One region of the Janthinobacterium rivuli genome, then DNA from elsewhere that is predicted to be linked to it. Evidence: predicted binding sites of a transcription regulator. Region 1 holds the regulator's gene; each other region holds the start of a gene.
What was found. The regulator FNR, encoded in region 1, switches genes on or off when oxygen is low (the NO sensors DNR and NnrR bind a similar motif). The targets are predictions, from matches to a motif close to TTGATNNNNATCAA.

Region 1 (7,464 bases):
GTTCTACGGCATCGCCACCTTCGAAGGTCCGATGATGTCGATCAAGACCATCAACTCGCTGTCGCACTACACCGACTGGACCGTTGCCCACGTGCATGCGGGCGCTCTGGGCTGGGTGGGCTTCATCACCATGGGTTCGATCTACTATCTGCTGCCACGCCTGGCGGGCCGCACGCAGATGCACAGCACGCGCCTGGTCGATGTGCACTTCTGGGTGGCCACCATCGGCATCGTGCTGTACATCGCCGCAATGTGGATCGCCGGCGTGATGCAGGGCCTGATGTGGCGCGCGGTCAATCCGGACGGCACCCTGACCTACACCTTTGTCGAGAGCGTGAAAGCGACGTATCCGTACTACGTGGTGCGCGTGGCCGGTGGCCTGCTGTACCTGTCGGGTATGTGCATCATGGGCTACAACACCTGGATGACCTTGCGCGGCAGCAAACTCCCCGTCGCCCGCATTCCGGAACTGAACGCGGCGCACGCCTGATAGGAGCATAAGCAAATGAAATTTTCACATGCATGGATTGAGAGAAACCCCTGGCTGCTGATCGCCCTGGTCACGGTGGTGATCAGCATCGGCGGCGCCGTCGAGATCGTTCCCCTGTTCTTCCAGAAGAGCACGACGGAGCCGGTCGCCGGCCTGAAGCCGTATTCGCCGCTGCGCCTGGCGGGCCGCGACATTTACGTGCGCGAAGGCTGCTACAACTGCCACTCGCAGATGGTGCGTCCGCTGCGCGCGGAAACGGAACGCTATGGCCACTATTCGGTCGCTGGCGAATTCGTCTACGACCATCCGTTCCAGTGGGGTTCCAAGCGCACGGGGCCCGACCTGGCCCGCGTGGGCGCGCGCTACAGCGACGAATGGCACCGCACGCACTTGAACAACCCGCGCGACGTGGTGCCCGAGTCGAACATGCCGTCCTACCCCTGGCTGGCGAAGACCAAGCTGGTGCCTGACGAAATCATGCCGAAGATGCGCGCCCTGAAACGCCTGGGCCAGCCGTACAGCGATGAAGAGATCGCCGCCGGCCCCGCGCAGCTGCAGGACAAGACGGAAGAAGACGCCCTGGTCGCCTATCTGCAAGGCCTCGGTACATTAATCAAAACAAGGAATTAGCATGGCAATCGAAAACCTGTTTGACAGCGCCAGCAGCGTCATGACGGTGGTTTCCTTTACGACGTTCGTGGGCATCCTGTGGTGGACGTTCAGCCGCAGCAACAGCGACTTCGACGCGGCGGCACGCCTGCCGTTCGCCGATGACGCGCTCGACTATCCGGCCGAGGCCGAGATGAACCTGGCGAAGGAGCATCACCATGGCTGACTTTACCAATGGCTTCTGGAATATCTACATCGTCGTGCTGTCCCTGCTGGGCATCATCGGCTGCGGCGTGCTGCTGTACTCGCAGTCGAAAATCAAAGTGGTCGAGGGCGCCCCTGCCGACGGCACCACGGGCCACGTCTGGGACGAGGACTTGAAGGAACTCAACACGCCGATGCCGCGCTGGTGGATGTGGTTGTTCTACATCACCATCGTCTTCGCGCTGGCGTATCTGTTCCTGTACCCGGGCCTGGGCACCTATGCCGGCAGCCTGGGCTGGAAATCGACGGGCCAGTACGAGGAAGAGCTGAAGAAGGCGGAAGCCGACTACGGTCCCCTGTTCAACAAGTACCTGAGCCAGGACATCAAGACGGTGGCCGCCGATCCGCAGGCGCAAGCCATCGGCCAGCGTCTGTTCCTGACCTACTGCGCGCAATGCCACGGTTCGGATGCGCGCGGCAACAAGGGCTTTCCCAACCTGACGGACAAGGACTGGCTGTATGGCGGCGAACCCGACATCATCAAGACCACCATCCTGCACGGCCGCAATGGGCAGATGCCACCGATGGGCGCCGCCCTGGGCTCCGAAAAGGATGTCGAGAACGTGGCCCATTATGTGCTGAGCCTGTCCGGTTCGACCTCGGATCCCGTCAAGTCGGTGCTGGGCAAGGCCAAGTTTGGCGCCTGCATGGCCTGTCATGGCGCCGATGCCAAGGGTAACCAGATGCTCGGCGCGCCGAACCTGACGGACAAGACCTGGCTGTACGGCGGCAGCGCCGACACCATCATGGAAACCGTACGCAAGGGACGCAGCAACACCATGCCTGCCTTCAGCGATTTCCTCGGCGAATCCAAGGTACACGTGCTGTCGGCGTATGTCTGGAGCCTGTCGAATCCGCAGGCACCCGCCAAGTAAAAATGGAACCTCAAGTCATCAAGATGTATGCGGCCCGCGAGCAGATCTACCCTCGCGAGGCCAAAGGACGCTACGCTACCTGGCGATGGGTATGCGTATGGCTTACCCAGCTCGCGTTCTACGGCTTGCCGTGGTTGACCTGGAATGGCAGGCAAGCCCTGCTGTTCGATTTGACCACGCGCAAGTTCTACATTTTCGGCGTCGTGCTGTGGCCCCAGGATTTCATCTATCTGGCGGCCCTGCTGATCATCTGTGCGTATTTGTTGTTCCTCGTCACGGCCATTGCCGGGCGGGTGTGGTGCGGGTTCTCTTGCCCGCAAACGGTATACACGGAAATTTTCCTGTGGGTCGAACGCCGCATCGAGGGTACGCGCAGCGCGCGCATGGCCCTCGACAAGCAGGGCCCCTCCGTGCGCAAGGCGTTCAAGAAGACGGCCAAGCACCTGGCATGGGGCGCCATCGCCCTGTGGACGGGCTTTACCTTTGTCGGCTATTTCACGCCGATCAAGGAACTGGCGCAGTCGGTGACCACCCTGAACTTCGGTCCTTGGGAATGGTTCTGGGTCTTGTTCTACAGCCTGGCAACCTACGGCAACGCGGGCTGGCTGCGCGAGCAGGTGTGCAAATACATGTGCCCCTACGCGCGCTTTCAGAGCGCCATGTTCGACCAGGACACCTTGATCATCACCTACGATGCCAAGCGCGGCGAACCACGCGGCGCCATGAGCAAGAAGGCTGGCAACAACGACAAGCTGGGCGACTGCATCGATTGCACCCTGTGCGTGCAGGTGTGTCCGACCGGCATCGATATCCGCAACGGCCTGCAGTATGAATGCATCGGCTGCGCCGCCTGCGTCGATGCCTGCAACAGCGTGATGGACAAGGTCGAGCGGCCGCGTGGCCTGATACGCTACAGCACCGACCATGCGATGGAAAACAACTTCAATTCGAAGCAGATACGCCAGCGCGCCATGCGCCCACGCGTCCTGATCTACACTTCCATCCTGGCCCTGATCATCATCGCCGTATGTACCTCGCTGGCCCTGCGCACGCCCCTGAAAATGGACGTGATCCGCGACCGCGGTTCGATGGGACGCGAAGTGGAAGACGGCATGATCGAAAACGTCTACCGCCTGCAGATCATGAACACGTCCGAGCAAAGCCAGCATTTCAAGATCAGCGCTTCCGGCTTGCCGGGCCTGACCTTGCTGACGCGTGAAGAAGTGACCTTGCAGCCGACGGAAACGCTGGGCTGGCCGATCCGCCTGCGCGTGCCGCACGGCGTCGGCGAGAAGGGTTCGAACAAGATTGCGATCGAATTGCAATCGCTGGACAACCCCTCGCTGCATGTGCGCGAAAGCGCGGTATTCATCGTGCCGCGTTAAAGCAGGAAGGCCGGTTCCCGCATGGGGACTGGCCGTTTACACAGGAGAAATACCATGTCCGACAGTCTGAAACTGCAGCCTCCCGTTGCACCGTGGTACAAGCATCGCTGGCCATGGCTGCTGATGATCGGTCCCGGCCTGTCCGTGGTCGTCGGCAGCTTCATGGGCTATATCGCGTTTACGCAGCCCGATGCGCTGGTGGTGGGCGACTATTACAAGCAGGGCAAGGCGATCAACCAGGATTTGAAGCGCGACACGATCGCCAGCGACCTGGCGATGGCTACCAGCTTGTCCTACGACGTGGCGTCAGCGCGCCTCAGTGGTTCCGTGCACAGCTTCGGCAAAGCTTACCAGGGTCCGCTGCAGCTGCACCTGGCGCATGCGACCCTGCCGGAAAAGGACATCAAGCTGCTGGTGCGGCCCGATGCGGCCGGCAATTTCTCGGTGGCGCTGCCGATGCTCGAGCGCAGCCGCTGGCAAGTGCTGGTGGAAAACGACAAACGCGAGTGGCGCCTGTCCGGCATCTGGACCTGGCCGCTGCAACGCAGCATCGCGCTGCACGCCGATGAAGAGCTGTAGGCCTTATTTGCAGACGTCGGTACCGGCCGTGATGGCCTTCAATTTTGCCGGCTGCAAGATTTCAATTTCTCGGTTCGAGACGCGCAGCCAGCCTTCCTTCTTGAACTTCGACAGCAGGCGGCTGACGCTTTCGATGGTCAGGCCCAGGTAGTTGCCGATTTCCTCGCGCGACATGCGCAGCTGGAATTTGCTGCTCGAATAGCCGCGCGCTTCATAGCGCGACGCCAGGTTGACGATGAAGGCGGCAAAACGCTGCGTCGCCTGCATATTGCCCAGCAATAGCATGACGCTTTGCTCGCGCGTGATTTCCTGACTCATCATGCGGTGGAAATGGCGCAGCAGGGTCGGCATATTGCCCAGCAATTGTTCCAGGCTGGAAAACGGGATTTCACACACTTCGCTGTCTTCCAGCGCCACCGCATTACAGTGGTGGCGGTCGGCGCTGATGGCGTCCATGCCCAGCAGTTCGCCGGCCATCTGAAAGCCCGTCACCTGCTCTTCGCCACCGGGATTGATCTGGTACGTCTTGAAGTGCCCCAGGCGGATCGCGTACAGGTTCTGGAACGAGTCGCCGATGCGGAACAGCGAGGCGCCGCGCACGATCTTGCGGCGGCGGCCGATGATCTGGTCCAGCCTGTCCATGTCGCCCATATCGAGGCCCATCGGCAGGCACAATTGATGCATGCTGCAGGTCGAGCATCGCGCACGCAACGCTTCCACGTTCACTGTAGGCAAGGTTGGAGTGAGTAGCGCTTCAGTCATGTCGGTACCTTTTAGAAAATGCAACAACAAGTTTACTGCATACAGGGTTGCCGTGTGCCAATTTCACGGCAATTTCGCTGAATAAACGACGTTCCGACTTTAATTATATGGCAACATCGTCAAAAGCCCATGCGGGGAGGGCAATTTGCGCGGCGCCGCTTGCCAAGCTGGGGTATTGATAGGAAAATTCCTGACAGCATTACTTGCCGCCTGTGCCGTCCGGTACTGAAAAGGAAATCATGAAGCCTCTCGGCATCAAAGCAAAAGTCGCGCTGGCCACCAGCCTGACCTCGATCGCCATGATCGCGCTGGTCACCATGATCCAGGTGCAGCACATGCGCGACGACTTCACCCGAGTACTGCTGAGCCAGCAGTCATCCCTGATCAGCCGCACCGCTGCCGAGCTCGACGACAAGCTGGGCATGCTGCTGCAGATCGTCACCCTGACGGCCCGGCAGCAGCCGCCGGAACTGATCGCCCGGCCCGCCCAATTGCGCGAATACTATTCGCGCCGCTCGATGCTGGTGCTGTTCGACGACGTGCTGGTGCTCGACGCGCAAGGCGCCGTCGTGGCCGACATGCCGGAAGTGCCGGGGCGCGCCGGCATCAATGTTGCCGAGCGCGAGTATTTCCAGACCGTCCTGCGCACGCGCCAGCCCATGATCACCGAACCGATGCTGGGCAAGTCGAGCGGCATGCCCATCGTGCAGATGGTGGCGCCCGTGCTCACCGCCGATGGCCAGGTGGCCGGCGTGGTGATCGGCGTGCTGCGCCTGTACAAGGACAATCTGCTGGGGCGTTTGCGCTCGGAAAAGGTCGGCAAGAGCGGCTATTACTTCATCCTCACGCGCGGCGCCGTGCCGCGCTACGTGCTGCACCCCGATACCAGCCGTTTGCTGCAGCCGCGCCAGCCGAACGCCAATCTGACGACGACCCAGCTGCTGAAGGAAGATGGCGAAGGCAGCATGGTCAGCACCAACAGCCGCGGCATCACGGCCGTCAACAGCTTCAAGCGCCTGAAATCGGTGAACTGGCTGCTGGCCAGCTCGCTGCCCGTCGACGATGCCTTCGAACCATTCGATGGCGTGCTGTACCGGCTGGTGCTGTGGAGCATCCTTGCCTCGCTGCTGGCCGCCTTTGTTCTGGGCTGGGTCACCGTGCGCCTGCTGTCGCCGCTGGTGCGCCTGCGCGACACCCTGCTGGCCCTGCGCACCAGCGGCAGCCGTTTCACCCCCGTGCCGGTGCAGCAGCGCGACGAGATCGGCGAACTGACGGAAGCGTTCAACGGCCTGATGAGCGAACGCGACCGCCTGCAGCAGGAACTCGAAGCGCGCGCGGCGGAGCTGGAGCAGGAACGCGACCGGGCCGAGGCGGCCAACCGCGCGAAGAGCGATTTCGTGGCCAACATGAGCCATGAAATCCGCACGCCCCTCAATGCCGTGCTGGGCATGGTGTATTTGCTGGGCAATACCAGACTCGACACGGAACAGCGCAAGTATCTGACCATGGTCAGAGTGGCGGGCCAGTCGCTGCTGGGCATCCTCAACGACGTGCTCGACTATTCGAAGATCGAGGCGCGCCGCATGGAATTGTCGCCCGTCGAATTCGACCTCGACGAAGTCATGAATACCCTGGCCACGACGATGACGATGAATGCGGGCGAAAAGGAACTGGAACTGGCCATCGCCGTCGAACCCGACGTGCCGCGGCGCCTGGTGGGCGACGCCCAGCGCCTGCAGCAAATCCTCGTCAACCTGGCCGGCAACGCCATCAAATTTACCGAGAGCGGCGAAGTGGTGGTGGCCGTCAGCCTGGCCGAGAGAGAGAGCGGCCGCGCCTGGCTGCGCTTCGAAGTGCGCGACACGGGCATCGGCATGACGGAACTGCAGCAACAGCAGCTGTTCGCCGCGTTTTCGCAGGGCGACCAGAGCATCACGCGGCGCTTCGGCGGCACGGGCCTGGGCCTGGCCATCAGCAAGCAGCTGATCCACATGATGGGCGGCGACATCGCCGTCGCCAGCAGCGAAGGCAAGGGCAGCCGCTTCTGGTTTAGCGTGCCCTTCGAGATGCTGGCGCAGCCGGCGGAAACGCGGCGCACGCCGGCGCTGGGACAGCTGCGCCTGCTGGTGGCCGACGACAACCGCACCACGCGCGAACTGATCGTCAAGCTGATCGAGGCGTGGGGCTGGCTGGCCGACGAAGTGGACTCCGGCTTTGCCGCCATCGAACTGTACCGCGAACGCCTGGCCCAGCAGCAACCGTACGACGTGGTGCTGGCCGACTGGCACATGCCCGTCATGGACGGTCTGGCCACGGCCAAGGCCATCCGCCAGGCGGCCAGCGGCCAGCGCCAGCCCATCGTGGTGATGGTCAACGCCTTCGCCCGCAACCACCTGGAGGAAATCTCCAGCGCGGCCGAGGCCGACGTCGTGCTGATGAAGCCGATCACGGGATCGAGCCTGTTCGACGCCCTGCACCAGGCGCTGATTGCCAAGGACGA
Region 2 (7,464 bases), 2.0 Mb from region 1:
CAACTTCCCACCCGGCGACTGGGAGCACGGCGAGCGGGGCATTTCCTGCGATCCGCGGCGCGGCGAGGAATTCCGCAACAACGTGCAACTGGCGCTCAACTATGCGCTGGCGCTCGGGGCGAAACAGCTGCACTGCATGTCCGGCATCGTGCCACCCGGCATGAGCCTGGAGCGGGCGCGGCAAAGCCTGATCGGCAACCTGCAATTTGCGGCCGACGCCTGCCGTCCGCATGGCATCAACGTGCTGATCGAGCCGATCAACCGCTACGACATGCCCGGTTACTTTCTGAATCATAGCCAGCAGGCGGCCGACATCATCGCCGACTGCCAGCGCAACAATATCTTCCTGCAATACGACATTTATCACATGCAGCGCATGGAAGGCGAACTGAGCAACACCATCCGCGCCCTGCTGCCCCTGATCCGCCACATCCAGATCGCCGATACGCCGGGCCGCCATGAACCGGGCACGGGCGAGATCAACTACCGCCATCTGTTCAAGCTGCTCGACCAGGTCGGCTACGCTGGCTGGGTCGGCTGCGAATACCGTCCCGCCAGCGACACCGTTGCCGGACTGGGCTGGCGCGAGCAATTGACGGCCAGCGCGGGCAGCTGATCGCAGCGCGCTTGCGCCCGCACAAGGCGGGCGGCGCAAGCCGGCACGACAATACCTTTCCATACAGTATTTCCTGTCGAGAGGTGACGTGTCTGCCCTGCCCGCCCGCCATTGCCGCGTCCATTGCATCAACCTTTGCCTGGCGATTCTGCTGTGCGGCTGCGCCACCGCGCGCCCCGAGCTGGCGCAGGTGCGCGCCCTGGCCGCCGGCACCGATGCCCTGACGGCCTTCGGCGAACTGTCGCAGCGCCACGTCGACAGCTACCAGCGCGCCCGCCCCTATCTGTCGCCGGCCGAAGACGCGCGCGAACGCCTGCTCGATGCGCAGCGCCGCGCCGCGCAGGCGGACGTGGCGCGCCTGGCGCAAGCCGTGCGCCTGTACCTGCAGGCGCTGGGCCGGCTGGCCGATGCCGATGCATATGACGTGCGGCCGGAACTGGCCGGCGCCGGCGCCGCCATCCGCGCCTGGCCGGGCAGCGGCATCGACGACCGCCATGTGAGCGCCTACACCTTGCTGCTGCAGCAATTGTCGCGCCTGGGCGGCGCGGCCAGCCAGCGGGCGCAGCTGGCGCAAGTGCTGCACGAGGGCGACGCGCCGCTGCAAGCCCTGCTGGCCGCGCTCGACAGCTTGCTGGCGCTGTACGACAAGAGCGGCGATAACGAGCGCGACATGGTGCTCGGCTTGCTCGACGTGGAAATCGCGTATGCGGACACGCCGCCGCAGCGCCTGCTGGCCGTGCTGGCGAAAAACATGCAGCAAAGCAAAACCGAGGAATACCGCCTGCTTGGCTTGCGCCATACCCTGGCGCGCCGGCAACTGGCGGCACTGGGGCGCGAACACGCGCAGCTGGCCGCCGCCCTCACCACCACGGAGGCAAGATGGACGGATCGGTAGGCACCAGCAGCAGCGAACGGCGCGAAGCGGCTCTCAGCAGCGCCATGCGCGTCGAGCAACTGGCCGACAGCCTGTCGCAGGCGGCCGTCACCCTGCACGGCGCCGTCATGCGCGCCATCCGCAGGCGCGCCAGCCAGGGAGAAAATGGCATCAGCCACAGCCAGGCGCAAGCCGTCTTCGCCCTGGAAGTGGCCTTGCGCCAGCAAGCCAACCAGCTGTATGCCGATGCGGCCGGGCACACGGTGGCCGGCCTGGACACGGCGCAGCGCCAGCTCAGCGGCCTGCTCGACACGGTGCGCCTGCGCATCGCCCGCAACGACGACGTGCGGCACTGGATCAGCCTGGCGACGAGCTTGTTGCACTTGGGCAGCGCCGTGCTTGCTGGCAATCCCGAACGCATCCTGGGTACTCTGGGCAAGGTGCGTGAGCGGCTGCAAGAGATGGCGCCGGACTGATTGAAATCGGCCGGCGAGCGCCTATACTGGGACGTCCCCGCCGGGCAATCGTGCCTGCGGGACGACCAGAGGAGACCAACATGCGTATCGAACCGTATTTGCAATTCGATGGAAACTGCGCGCAAGCGCTGGAATACTACCGCCAGCACCTGCATGGCACCGACCTGTGCCTGATGCCGTATCGCGGCACGCCGATGCAGGAGCAAGTCAAGGAAGACTGGTATGACAAGATCATGCACGGCTCGGTGCAGCTGGGACCAACCATGCTGATGGGCTCGGACGGCGGCTGCAGCGAAGATGGCGCCAAGGGCATGCACGGCAGCTCGATCTGCCTGACCGTCGATACGCCGGAAGAGGCGGAACGGGTCTTCGACGCGCTGGCGCGTGACGGCAACATCCAGATGCCCCTGGAGGAAACGTTTTGGGCCAAGCGCTTCGGCATGCTGAAAGACCAGTTCGGCGTCGCCTGGATGGTCAACTGCCTCAAAGAACCAGCATAGAATGGCCCCCGCCCGCCTGCGCCGCGTCAAACGCGGCGCGGGTGGTAGCGCAAGCAGAGCCGCCAATCTTGGACTACCATGATGGAAGTAACCTCTACCGGGTGACAACCATGAATGGATTGCCGCAAGACCAGCTGCAGCGCCTGCAGGGCGTGCTGGAGCAACGCAAGCTGGCGTTGCTGGAACAGATCGGGAACGAAGCGGCCGAAGCGGACGCGCGCGCCTCGCTGCTCAATGAAGTCGAAGCCTCGCCGGCCGACAACGCCAGCGTGCGCACCTTGAACGCCCTCGTCAGCGAAGCGGCCGAGCACAACCTGGCCCAGCTGACCATCATCAAGCATGCGCTGGCCAGGTTTGCCGATGGCAGCTATGGCCTGTGCGACAACTGCGGCGAAGCCATCGGCCTGTCGCGCCTGAACGCGCGTCCCGAAGCGCGGCTGTGCATCGATTGCCAGACGCGGCTGGAAAAAGTCCGGCGCTCGGTGCCGTGAGGAGAGCATAACGGCGGCGCAACAACAAAGGGCAAGGCATCGCTGCCCTGCCCCGTGTTTTCCAGCGTGACTGCCATTGCCTTCCGTCCTGCGCCAGCGTCTGTGCGCCGGCTGGGTGGACGGGTCTCCTCTACTGCCAATGCCTCTGTGCAAGCGGCACGCTTGCTTAACTCATGTGCTGTCCGCCATTGATGGCGATGTTCGCGCCCGTGACGAATGCCGCCTCATCGGATGCCAGGTAAGCGACCAGGGCCGCCACCTCGTCCGGCTCGCCCAGGCGACCCAGGGGAATCTGCGGCAGGATTTTCGTTTCCAGGATATCGGCCGGCACGGCCGTCACCATCTGCGTGCGCAGGTAGCCGGGCGAGACGGTGTTGACGGTGATGCCGTGGCGCGCCACTTCCAGCGCCAGCGCCTTGCTGAAGCCATGCACGCCCGCCTTCGCGGCTGCATAGTTGCACTGGCCAAACGCGCCCTTCTGGCCGTTGACGGACGAGATATTGATGATGCGGCCCCAACGCTTGGCCAGCATGGGTTCGAGCACCTGCTTGCTCATGTTGAACAGGCTGTCGAGATTGGTGCGCATGACCTCGGCCCAATGCGGCAATTCCATCTTGCGCATGCTCTGGTCACGCGTGATGCCGGCGTTATTGACCAGCACGTCAACCCTGCCGAACTGCGCCAGCACGCTGGCCACGGCCTCGCTGCAGGCAGCGAAATCCGTCACGTCAAGGGACAGCGGATGAAAATAATACTGCTGCGCCTGCTGCTCTTCGAGCCAGTTTGCCACCCGCGCATTGCCCGGCGTATGCGCCGCCACGACGGCAAAGCCCGCCCCATGCAGGCGGCGGCACAAGGCCGTGCCCAGGCCGCCCATGCCACCCGTGACCAGCGCTACCTTTTGTTCCTTCATGACTGTCTCTCCCCGCTTGTTATGGTTGTTCTGCGTGGCATCAAGTGTAGGAGCAGTTTTTATTGGCAGCCTTGCGCCAAATCAAGTGCCCAGCCTGTCAAGAATGGCGCATGCGTGCGCGGCCGCCTCCCCGTCTGTGCCAGAATGACCGCTACCGCACAGCGAGAGGACAGGCCATGACATATAAAACCGTATTGCTCCACATCGACGACAGCGCCGGGCGCAGCGCCCGCATCGACGCGGCCGCCAGCATCGCCCAGGCTTGCGGCGGCCACCTGACGGGCGTGGCGCTGACGGGCGTGTCGCGGCTGCTGTACCAGAACCAGCCCGACCTCGATGCCGACCCGAACCTGAGCTTGCATCTGAATTTCCTGCGGGAACGGGCGACGCGCGCCCTCGACGGTTTCGAGCAACAGGTGCGCGCGGCCGGCGTCGCCTCGTTCGAGCAGCGCGTGCTCGACGACGAGGCGGCGGGCGGCATCAGCCTGCTGGCCCGCTATGCGGACCTGGTCGTCATCAGCCAATACAATGCCAAGGATAAATCGCCGTCCGTGATGCGCGACTTTCCCGCCTATGTGCTGCTGCATTCGGGCCGTCCCGTGCTGATCGTGCCGTATGCGCCGCCGCTGCCCCTGCTGGCGCCGCCGGCAGCGGCGCGCAATGTGCTCATTTCCTGGAATGCCAGCAAGGAAGCGAGCCGCGCCGTGAGCGCCGCCCTGCCCCTGCTGCAGCGCGCCGGGCAAGTCCACGTGGCCATCTTCGACGCCCAGGTGCATGCGGCCGAGCACGGCGAACAACCGGGCGCCGAACTGACGCAGTACCTGGCGCGCCACGGCGTGGAAGCGCGGCTGCATTTGCTCGATGGCGGTGGCGTGCGGCGCGGCGACATCGGCGAAGCGCTGCTGTCGCAGGCGGCCGACCTGTCGGCCGATTTGCTGGTGATGGGAGCGTATGGCCATTCGCGCCTGCGCGAAACCATCCTCGGTGGCGTCACGCGCACGATTTTGCAAAGCATGACGATCCCCGTGCTGATGGCACACTAGACCTTTGGAAAAACGGCAGGGTTAGCCGCCCTGCCAGGGCTGGCTGCGGATCTTCGCCACCTGGCGCTGCGCCAGCCACTGCCACAGCTGCAGCGCGTCGTCCTGCGGCAGGGCCGACATGTGACGCGGCGTGGCCAGGGCGATTTCACAATCACGGTCCGACCACTCCTCGAAAGTGACTTCGCCTCCGCTAGCGACCTCGACCTGATACATCAGGCCATCGTCGTAGCCAAAGCGCAACAAGACGGCGGCCGGGCTGCCGTCCTGCGTGGCGCCGCCGCGGTAGACCTCGGCCAGCGCATCAGCCAGCTGTGCCGGCGAGGGCGCGCAGATGTCGCGCCCATCGGCCCGTGTCAGAATGAACCATGCCTGTGTCATGACGCGCCCTCCTATCCATACTCGTTAGCATGCGAGGCAAGTACTACGGGCAGTCACCTTGGTCCTGTTTCACTTCGGGCGCGCGGAAACTATCCCTGTCGGCATTATTTACCAATAATTACTAATACTAACAAGGATCATACCTAAATTTCATGCAGCTCGGAATTTATGAATTCACGCCACCAGCACGGGAATGCTGAGCGGGTCGAAATCATGCCAGTCGCCATTGGCGATCGTGCCTTCCGCTTCCTCGATATGCTCGGCGCCCAGCCGGTGCAACGCTTCGAGCGCCCGTTCGCGCTCGTCGGGGCCGCCCAGCGCGACGGCGATCAGCATGCCCGGATGGCGTGGCTGGCGGCGGTTTTCGGCGTTCCCCTCGCCATTTGCTTCCGGCTCGCCCGCGTCCTTCATCTTGTTGAAACTGTAGAGCGAGCCCACGTGCGCGCCCACCAGCGCCCCCACCACCGGGCCCAGCGGCCCTGTCGCCAGGGTGGTGGCCGCGCCGATGCCCGCACCGACGGCGGCCCCGACAGCCACGCCCTCGACCACGCCTTCCGGCGTCTCTTTCGCTCCCGGCGACATGTCGCGGTCGCCGCCGAGCGCGTGCAAGTCGTGCTGGCCCGGCTGGTTGACAAAGAAGGCGCTGATGCGGCTGTCGGGAAAGCCCGCCTGGTTCAGGGCCGCGCGCGCGGCGTCTATCTGTTCCTGCAACTGAAAATGACCTGCGATGATGCGTGACATGATACGGCCCTCCTGATCGGCTGCTGGCGCACCATGCGCCGCTTGCCTGGCTAGCGTGCGCCTGCCGCCGGCGAAATACCGTTCGCTTGCGCACACAGCCGCCAATCATGCGGCCGCGCTGAACGGGCTGCGGATATCGGACAGGAATTGTTGTGCGCGCGCATGTTGCGGCCGCGTAAAAAATTCCTCGGGCGTGGCCCGTTCCAGCACTTGCCCGTGGTCCATGAACCAGACGCGGTCCGCCACTTCGCGCGCAAAGCCCATTTCATGCGTCACGCACACCATCGTCATGCCGCCCTGAGCCAGGTCGCGCATCACTTGCAGCACCTCGCCCACCATTTCAGGGTCCAGCGCGCTGGTCGGCTCGTCGAACAGCATCAGCGGCGGCTGCATGGCCAGCGCGCGGGCAATGGCCACGCGCTGCTGCTGCCCGCCCGACAGGGCCGCCGGCATGGCGCGCGCCTTGTGCGCCAGGCCCACCCGGTCCAGCAACGCCAGCGCCCGCTCTTCCGCCTCGCGCCGGGTCAGGCCGCGCAAGCGCTGCGGCGCCAGCGCGCAATTGTCCAGCACGGACAAATGCGGAAACAGGTTGAATTGCTGGAACACAAAACCGATGTGCGAGCGGAAGGCATTCACGTCCAGCCCCGGCACGTGGATGTCCTGGCCGGCCACCGTGATGCGGCCCGAAGCGATCGCCTCCAGGCGGTTGATGGTGCGGATCAGGGTCGACTTGCCGGAACCGGACGGCCCGCACACGACCAGCACCTCGCCCTTGGCCACGTGTTCATTGATGCCGCGCAAGGCGTGATAGTCGCCATAGTATTTGTTGACGTTGTCAAAGGTAATCATGCTGCCGCTTTCAAAAGACGCGCCTGGCGCCGCTCGAGCCAGAAGGCGGCGCGCGACAGACTGAAACATAAAACAAAGTACGTCATGCCCAGCAAAAAATACACTTGCACGGGTTTCGTCAGCACCAGGCCGTTCACTTGCGAGGCGATGAACGACACTTCGGCCAGGCCGATGATGGTGCCCAGCGAGGTTTCCTTGATGGTCGAGACGAACTGGTTGACCAGGGACGGCAGCATGTGGCGCAGCGCCTGCGGCAGCACGACCTGGCGCATGCTGTCCAGATAGTTCAAGCCCAGCGAACGGGCCGCCTCCACCTGGCCCGTGGGCACGGCTTGCACGCCGGCACGCACGATTTCCGCCAGATAAATGCCGTCGAAGATGACGAGAGCCGCCAGCATGGTACCGAATTGCCCGCTTTCATGGCCCGTGATGCTGGGCAGGAAAAAGTAGGCCCAGAAGATGACGAGCAGCAAGGGGATACCCCGCACCACGTGGATCAGCGCGGCGACGGGCCAGCGCAGCAGCCGCCAGGGACTCAGACGCGCCAATCCCAGCAGCAAGCCGAACGGCAGGCTCAGCACCA
Region 3 (7,464 bases), 2.6 Mb from region 1:
TCTACCGCGCCCTGTCCGAGCGCGCCGGTATGCCCGATGCGCCGCCGCTGCTGGCGGCCGACATCACCAGCCGCGCGCTGAACAATGAATGCGACGTATGCCTCGAAGCAGTCGACTGCTTCTGCGCCATCCTCGGCTCCATCGCTGGCAACGTGGCCATGACCCTGGGCGCGCTGGGCGGCATCTATATAGGCGGGGGCATCGTGCCGCGCCTGGGCCCCCTGTTCGAACAGTCGCAGTTCCGCGCCCGCTTCGAGCAAAAGGGCCGCCTGAACGAATACCTGGCGCAGATCCCCACCTTCCTGATCACGGCCGAACTGCCCACTTTCCTCGGCATCGCCGCCATCCTCGCGCAAAAGCTCAAACGCGCCCATACCGGCGCGCCCATGCTCGAATCCGTGCGCCAGGCGCGCGGCCGCATGAGCCCATCGGAATGCAAGGTGGCCGACTGGGTCTTGAAAGAGCCGAACGCCATGCTGACCCTGCCGATCGCCGAAATCGCCCAGCGGGTTGGCGTCAGCCAGCCGACCGTCATGCGCTTTTGCCGCTCGGTCGGCGTGCAGGGCCTGGCCGACTTCAAACTCAAGCTGGCGTCGGGACTGACGGGCGGCGCCATCACCGTGGCGCACTGCCATGTGGAAATCTCGGATTCCGACGCGGAACTGGCGCGCAAGGTGCTGGGCAATAACGCCTCGGCCGCGCTGGCCATGCGCGACATGCTCGACGTGAAAGCGCTGACGGCCGCCATCGAGCTGCTGCGCGGCGCACAGCGCGTGGAACTGCTGGCCGTGGGCAGCGCCCGCGTGGTGGCCGACGACATGCAGCACAAGCTGCTCAACCTGGGCATCGTCAGCAGCTTCTTTGCCGACCCGCAAGCGCAGGAAATGAGCGCCGCCATGCTCAAGCCGGGCGATGTCGCGTTGGTCATTTCCCGCTCGGGCGCCCTGCCCGACCTGCTGCGCACCGTCAAGGTGGCGCAAGGCTGCGGCGCGCGCGTGCTGGCCATCACGGCCAGCGGTTCGCCGCTGGCCAAGCTGGCCGACGTGCTGCTGACCCTGAACCACCCGGAAGGCAACCTCAATTTCGTGCCCATGATCGTGCGTCTGCTGCAGCTGATGATGCTCGATATCCTGTCGGTGGGACTGGCGCGGCGCGACACGGCGCAGCGCACCAGCGCCGCCGAACTGGAAGAGGGTCAATTGCACGGCATGCGCATCAGCGGCAAGCTGAAATTCGGTGGCCACCTCGAATAAGGCGGCGCACGCCGCCCCCGATACGTCCAGCGGCGCCACCGTGCATGATGTGGCGCGCGTGGCCGGCGTCTCGGCCATGACGGTATCGCGCGTGATCAACGGACGCACCAGCGTCAGCGCGGCCACGCGCGACAAGGTCGAGGCGGCGATCGCCAGCCTGCGCTACCAGCCCAACCTGGCGGCCAGGGCGGCCCGCACGGGCACCCTGCGCATCGGTCTGTTGTACAGCAACCCGAGCGCCGCCTTTCTCAGCGAATTCCTGGTCGGCGCCATGGATCAATGCCGCCAGGGCGGCGGCCAGTTGCTGCTCGAACGCTGCGAAGACATCGACAGCCAGCGCGCCGGCATCGATTGCCTGGTGGCGGCCGGCGTGGACGGCATCCTCGTGCCGCCGCCCCTGTGCGATTCGCCGCAGGTGCTGGCGCAGCTGAACCAGATGGGCATCCCCGCCATCGCCGTGGCCACGGCGCGTCCCTCGCCCGGCGTCTCGGCCGTGCGCATCGACGACTACGAAGGGGCGCTGGCCATGACGCGCCATTTGATCGCACTGGGCCACCGCGACATCGGCTTCATCGAAGGCGACCCGGCGCACACGCCCGCCCTGCTGCGCCGCCAGGCCTTCGAAGACGCCATGCGGGAAGCGGGTTTGCAGGTGCCGCCGCACAGGGTGGCGCAAGGCTACTTTACGTATCGCTCGGGACTCGACGCGGCACGCCAGCTGCTGGCGCAAGCACCGCACCCGAGCGCCATCTTCGCCAGCAACGACGACATGGCCGCCGCCACCCTGGCCGTGGCGCACGGCATGGGCTTGCAGGTGCCAGCGGAATTGAGCGTGTGCGGCTTCGACGACACCCCCGTCGCCACCACCGTCTGGCCCGAACTGACCACCATCCACCAGCCCATCGCCGACATGGCGCGCGCCGCCGTCAATCTCGTCATCGACGAAATCCGCCAGCGCCGTACAGGAGAAACGTCGCCCGCCACGCATCATCTGATGGCGTTCACCCTGATGGAACGGGCGTCGACGGGACGCGCACGCTAGCCGCGCGCGTGCATGACGCTCAAGCCTGCATGTCGGGCAGTTCGATTTCCGCCTTGCGCGCCGCGATCTGGCTGGCCATGGCTTGCAGGTCGAGTTCCGCGTCGCGCGCACACGGGAAAATCTCGCCCTCTTCTTCCAGCACGTGGTGATCGATTTGCTCGGACAAGACCTTGACCTTGGCGTCGTACAAGTCTTCGCCAGGCGCCATGGCGACGATTTGCGCGATCAGCTCCTTCGCCGATGCGTGTTCGACGACGGCTTCGTCGATCAAGTCTTCATTCGAGCGGCTGGCGTCGCGCACGGCGGGATAGAAAATTTCTTCTTCCACCATCGCATGCTTACTCAGTTCCTGACAGATTTTCAAGGCCAGCTTGCGCTTGCTGGCCAGCGAACGGTCGCTGAGGCCCTCATACTGTTCGAACAGTTCTTTCACGGTTTGATGGTCTTGCGTCAGCAGCTCGATCGCGTCCATGTCCGGCATGCCGGCCTGTGTTTGGGAAACGGAAGCTGCCTGAGGTGATTGGGTGGCCATGATGTTGTCTCCAGTTGTACACATGAAGTCCCCATTCTAGACAGCACCCTGTGATAGCCATGTAGGAGCATGGCTTACGACAAGGTAGGCCGAACGTAAAGGTGCCTACCTTGTTGATGCAGATCAGGCCTGGCCTGACCTAACTGCTGACCTAACTGACGACCGTGCGCGCCTCCAGCGATTCCACCAGTTCCACCGAAGGTGGCGCGCCGCCGGCCGCCAGGCAGGCGCCCGCGCCCGCCGCGACGGCAAAGCGCAAGTGCTGGCCGCCATCGGCGTCGGGCCGGTACATCAGGCTGTACAGCAGGCCGCCGATGCTGGCGTCGCCCGCCCCCACCGAGTCGACCACCTCGATGACGGGCGGCGCCGCCTGCCATGTCCGTTCGCCCTGGTACAGGGCCGCGCCCTGCGCGCCGCGCGTATATAAATACATGGCGTGCGGATTCCAGCTGCGCAGCATGGCAAACGCGCCATCGATGTCGTCGTGGCGGAACAGGCCCGCCAGGTCTTCATCGGACACCTTGATCACGTCGGCCAACTGCGTCATGCGGCGCAGGGTAGTGTCGTAGCGTTCATCCATCATGATGCGGAAGTTGGGGTCGTAGCTGATTTTCACGCCAGCCGCCTTCAGTTCCTGCGCCAGCGCCACCAGCTTGCCCGCCAGCGGTTCGCGCGCCAGGCTGATGCCGCCGAAATGCACCCATTGCGCGCCCTGCATCCAGCCGGCCGGCAAGCGCGCCGCGTCGAAATGCAGGTCGGCGCTGTCGTCGCCGATGAAGTAATATGTGGGTGGATGCAGTTCATGCACGATGGCCAGCAGCGGCGACTTCGCATGGCGCTGCAAAAAGCGCATGTCCAGGCCCGCCACGTCCGTCGCTTGCGCCAGCGCGTCGCCAAAGACGTCGAGGCTGACGGCGCCCGCAAAGGCGCTGGGCACGCCCAGGCGTGCCATCACGCGCGCCACATTCCAGGTCGAGCCGCCCACCTGGCTGCTCCAGGAATCCGCACCCGTGCGCAACATGTCCGTCAGCGCCTCGCCGGCCGACACAAAAGTTGGAAAAGAGGTGCTCATGCCGCACCGCCAATCGCGTTCAGCACTTCATGGCAGGCGCCCATGGTGTGGTAATCGGTCTTGCCGGCCGGGCTTTTCTCCTTGCTGATCTTGCCATTCTCGGGCGTCAGAATGCGGTACCAGGCGCCGTGTTCATGGTCGACGAAGTGCTGCCAGCTGTAGTCCCAGATCTTGTCATAGCTGTGCCAGTAGGCCTCGTCCCCGGTGCGCGCGGCCAGCACGGCGGCCGCGGCGAAGCTTTCCGCCTGCACCCAGAAGTATTTGTCGCCATCGCAGATTTCATCGTGCGGGCCGAAACCATAGTGGATGCCGCCATGCGTGCCATCCCAGGCCTTTGCCAGGGCCGTGTCATACAATTGGCGCGCGCGCGGCAGCAGCCAGTCGGACGGGCCGGCCATGAACTTGGCATGGCGCTCCATGATCAGCAGCAGCTTGGCCCATTCCGTGAAGTGGCCGGGCTGGTAGCCCCACGGGCGGAAGATATTACTCTTGTCGTGCAGGTTGTAATCCCAGTCGATGGCCCAGTCGGGCGTGTAGTGCTCCCAGATCATGCCGTTCGCCAGGCCCGCCTGGCGCACCGTGATGTTGTGCGCCAGCGTTTCGGCGCGGTGCAGATAGCGCGCTTCGCCCGTCGCTTCGAACGCGGCCAGCATCGCTTCGCACGCATGCATGTTGGCGTTCTGGCCACGGTAACCATCCAGAACAGACCAGTCGGCGCTGGCCACGTCCGCATACAGGCCGTGTTCGGGCAGCCAGAAACGCTGCTCCATCAATTCGAACGTTTCGTCCAGGTAGGCGCGCGCTTCCGTCATCCCCGCCTGCAAGGCGTGGGCATAGGCCAGCAGCACGAAGGCGAGGCCGTAGCAGTGGTTGGCGCCGTCTTCCACCTGCTTGACGCCGTCTTTCCACGACAGTTGCCAGGCGTAGCCGCCCGTGGCCGGGTCGCGGTGCGCGTCGCGCAAGAAGGCCACGCCGTGGCGCACGGCCGCCAGGTAATCGTCGCCGCCGAAACGGCGGTACGCCATGGCGTAATTGAAGATGAAGCGTGTGCTGCTGACCAGGTGGCGCGTGCTGGCGTCGTACACCGTGCCATCGTCGAGGAAAAAGTGATAAAAGCCGCCGCTGGGGTCAATGGCGCGCGGGTGATAAAAGTGCATCGTGTGCAGGATATGCGCTTCGAGCATCGCCTTGGAGCGGAAATCGGGATTCATCGGTCTCTCATGATATTGTTATCGATAACAATGATGATAGCATGCCGTTTCCGCGCCGTCATGCCCGCTCAAGGCGTCTTGGCCAGCCTGAGCTTTTCGCGCCACAGTGCGGCCTGCGCGGGGTCGGCAGCCTGTCCCAGCTCGCCCTTGTCGTACACCTTGACCAGCCGTTCGATGGCCTCCACGTCGCCCTGCTTTGCCGCCAGCAGATACAACGCGAACGGTTCAGGAGCCGGCCCTTGCCGGGTCGGCCCGCCGCGGCCCTGCTCCAGCAGCCGCGCAAAACCCGTCTGGCCCGGCGGACTTTTGGCGATGGCCGCCATTTCATACCAGCCCAGGGCCGCCTCGTCGCTCCGCGGCACGCCCTGCCCCACTTCATACGAATACGCGACATTGTTCAAGCCCGACGGATCGAGCGCCTTGGCCGACTTCATGTACCAGCCGAACGCCTCCTTGCGCTGCGCCTCGTCCTTGGCCGTCATCATCAGCCGATAGCCGATTTCATTGTAGGCGGGAATGAAGCCTTTCTCGGCATAGAACTTCAGCCAGTGCAGCGCATGCGCCTGCTCTTCCGGGCTGCTGTGGATGTTTTCAAAGTGCTGGGCCACGGTGAAATTGGCCAGTTCCACGCCTTGCGCGGCGCCCTTGCGCGACCAGAATTCGCCCAGCTTGCGGTCAATGGCCATGCCCTGGCCCAGGGTATAGGCCACACCCAGGAAAGCCTGCGCCGGGCCGTAGCCGCCTTCGGCCGATTTCCGCAGCCACGCCAGGCCGGCGTCAAGGTCACGCGGCGTGCCTTCGCCCTGGTGCAGCATCTGCGCCAGCTCCAGCTGCGCGGCGCTATCTTCCGCTTGCGCCGCCAGCCGCGCCTTGTCGAAGGCGACGACCTTGTCCGGCGACAGGTCGGCCGGGCGGTTGATCACGGCCTGCACCTTTGCGCGCATGGCGTCCTGGCCGGACATATCGAATTCCACCAGCGCCGGATGCTGGCGCGGTGCTTTGGCGGACGCCTGTTGCGCCAGGACGGGCTGCGCCAACGCAAGGCTCAAGATGAACAACATGGTCTTCATTTGTTTTCCTTTTCAGCCAATTTGCCGCGCCATTCGGCGGCGTCTTCGGCATTCGCCTGCTGTCCCAGTTCGCCGTTGACGTACACATCGACCATGCGCCGCATGGCGGGCACGTCGCCGCTCCATCCCGCCCGTTCGTACCAGAGCAGGGCCAGCTTGTCGGACTGTTTCACGCCCAGGCCCAGTTCATGTGCGCGGGCCAGGTTGCGCATGCCGGCCGGCTCCTTTTCACGCGCTGATCGGTCAAACCAGTGGAAAGCCTCGCCGCGGTCCTGCTCATCGGTGGCGGCGCGCATCAGGTGCTCGCCCAGCGCATTGTAGGCGGGCACAAAGTGCTGCTCGTTCGCCGCCGCCTTCAGCCAGGTGATGGCCAGCGCCTGCTCTTCGGCACTGCTGTCGCCATCGATGAATTCCAGCGCCAGGATGGTTTGCGCCTGTGCGTCACCCTGCGCCGCGCCCTTGCGAAGCCAATATTCACCTTGCACGCGATCGATCGGCACCTTGCCGCCCACGGCATAGGCCAGGCCCAAAGCCGCTTGCGCCGGCGCATAGCCGCCCTCGGCCGACTTGCGTATCCAGGCCATCGACTGCGCCGTGTCTTGCGGCGCACCCACGCCCAGCTGCAGCATGCGCGCCAGTTCCAGCTGCGCCTCGACGTCGCCCGTTTCCGCCAGCCGCCGGGTCTCGGCAAATTCAGCGATGCTTTCCGGGCTATGGGTAGTCACATCGGCCCGTGCCTTGATGGCGAGCAGCTGCAGATCGAGCAAGGTGGGCGAAGTTTGCGCCAGGACGGGCAGCGGCAGCAGAAAAGGCAGCAGACAGAGTAATTTCTTGGGCATGCGGCGGTATCGGGAAGAAGAAAACACGCATGGTAGCCGATGCCCGGCCGGACAGGCGCGCACTGCAGGCGAAGTTTGACAGGGCATCCCGGCGGGCTTACATTGCACGAGCTTATCACTTATACAGGAACGCCATGAACCGCCTCGCCACCACCGCCTTGACCCTGCTGCTCGCCGCGGCCTCCGTGGGCGCCAGCGCCGCAGACACCCAGCTGGCCGGCTGCGCCGCCAAGCGCGAAAACATCCGCAGCGAATTGCGCCTGGCGCAGGAACAGGGCTTGGCCGACAAGGTCGCGGGCCTCACGCGCGCGCTCGACGAAGTCAACGCCCACTGCCGCGACAACACCCTGGTCGAACGCCACAACAAGAAAATCGTCAAGGCGCAGGCGAAGGTCAACCAGACGGAGCGTTCGCTGCGCCTGGCCCAGGAAGCGAATAAACAGCC

Region 2: P9875_RS10310 (universal stress protein) is a predicted target of FNR. The motif match lies at 3,942-3,955, and genes of this name have one in related genera.
Region 3: P9875_RS13110 (hemerythrin domain-containing protein) is a predicted target of FNR. The motif match lies at 2,941-2,954, and genes of this name have one in related genera.

The regions. Positions count from the first base shown of each region.
Region 1 is NZ_CP121464.1:286,704-294,167, forward strand. Features, by position in the region: gene ccoN (cytochrome-c oxidase, cbb3-type subunit I) at 1-490, shown strand, start outside; gene ccoO (cytochrome-c oxidase, cbb3-type subunit II) at 506-1,120, shown strand; gene P9875_RS01210 (cbb3-type cytochrome oxidase subunit 3) at 1,122-1,325, shown strand; gene ccoP (cytochrome-c oxidase, cbb3-type subunit III) at 1,318-2,238, shown strand; gene ccoG (cytochrome c oxidase accessory protein CcoG) at 2,241-3,623, shown strand; gene P9875_RS01225 (FixH family protein) at 3,678-4,202, shown strand; gene fnr (fumarate/nitrate reduction transcriptional regulator Fnr) at 4,206-4,964, opposite strand; gene P9875_RS01235 (response regulator) at 5,204-7,464, shown strand, end outside.
Region 2 is NZ_CP121464.1:2,241,332-2,248,795, reverse strand. Features, by position in the region: gene otnI (2-oxo-tetronate isomerase) at 1-616, shown strand, start outside; gene P9875_RS10335 (hypothetical protein) at 705-1,511, shown strand; gene P9875_RS10330 (hypothetical protein) at 1,496-1,966, shown strand; gene P9875_RS10325 (VOC family protein) at 2,047-2,466, shown strand; gene P9875_RS10320 (TraR/DksA family transcriptional regulator) at 2,577-2,957, shown strand; gene phbB (acetoacetyl-CoA reductase) at 3,124-3,870, opposite strand; gene P9875_RS10310 (universal stress protein) at 4,047-4,913, shown strand; gene P9875_RS10305 (hypothetical protein) at 4,935-5,291, opposite strand; gene P9875_RS10300 (glycine zipper domain-containing protein) at 5,466-6,032, opposite strand; gene P9875_RS10295 (amino acid ABC transporter ATP-binding protein) at 6,138-6,881, opposite strand; gene P9875_RS10290 (amino acid ABC transporter permease) at 6,878-7,464, opposite strand, start outside.
Region 3 is NZ_CP121464.1:2,840,750-2,848,213, reverse strand. Features, by position in the region: gene P9875_RS13120 (glucokinase) at 1-1,253, shown strand, start outside; gene P9875_RS13115 (LacI family DNA-binding transcriptional regulator) at 1,237-2,295, shown strand; gene P9875_RS13110 (hemerythrin domain-containing protein) at 2,315-2,767, opposite strand; gene P9875_RS13105 (carbohydrate kinase family protein) at 2,979-3,899, opposite strand; gene P9875_RS13100 (AGE family epimerase/isomerase) at 3,896-5,110, opposite strand; gene P9875_RS13095 (tetratricopeptide repeat protein) at 5,179-6,180, opposite strand; gene P9875_RS13090 (tetratricopeptide repeat protein) at 6,177-7,019, opposite strand; gene P9875_RS13085 (DUF1090 family protein) at 7,154-7,464, shown strand, end outside.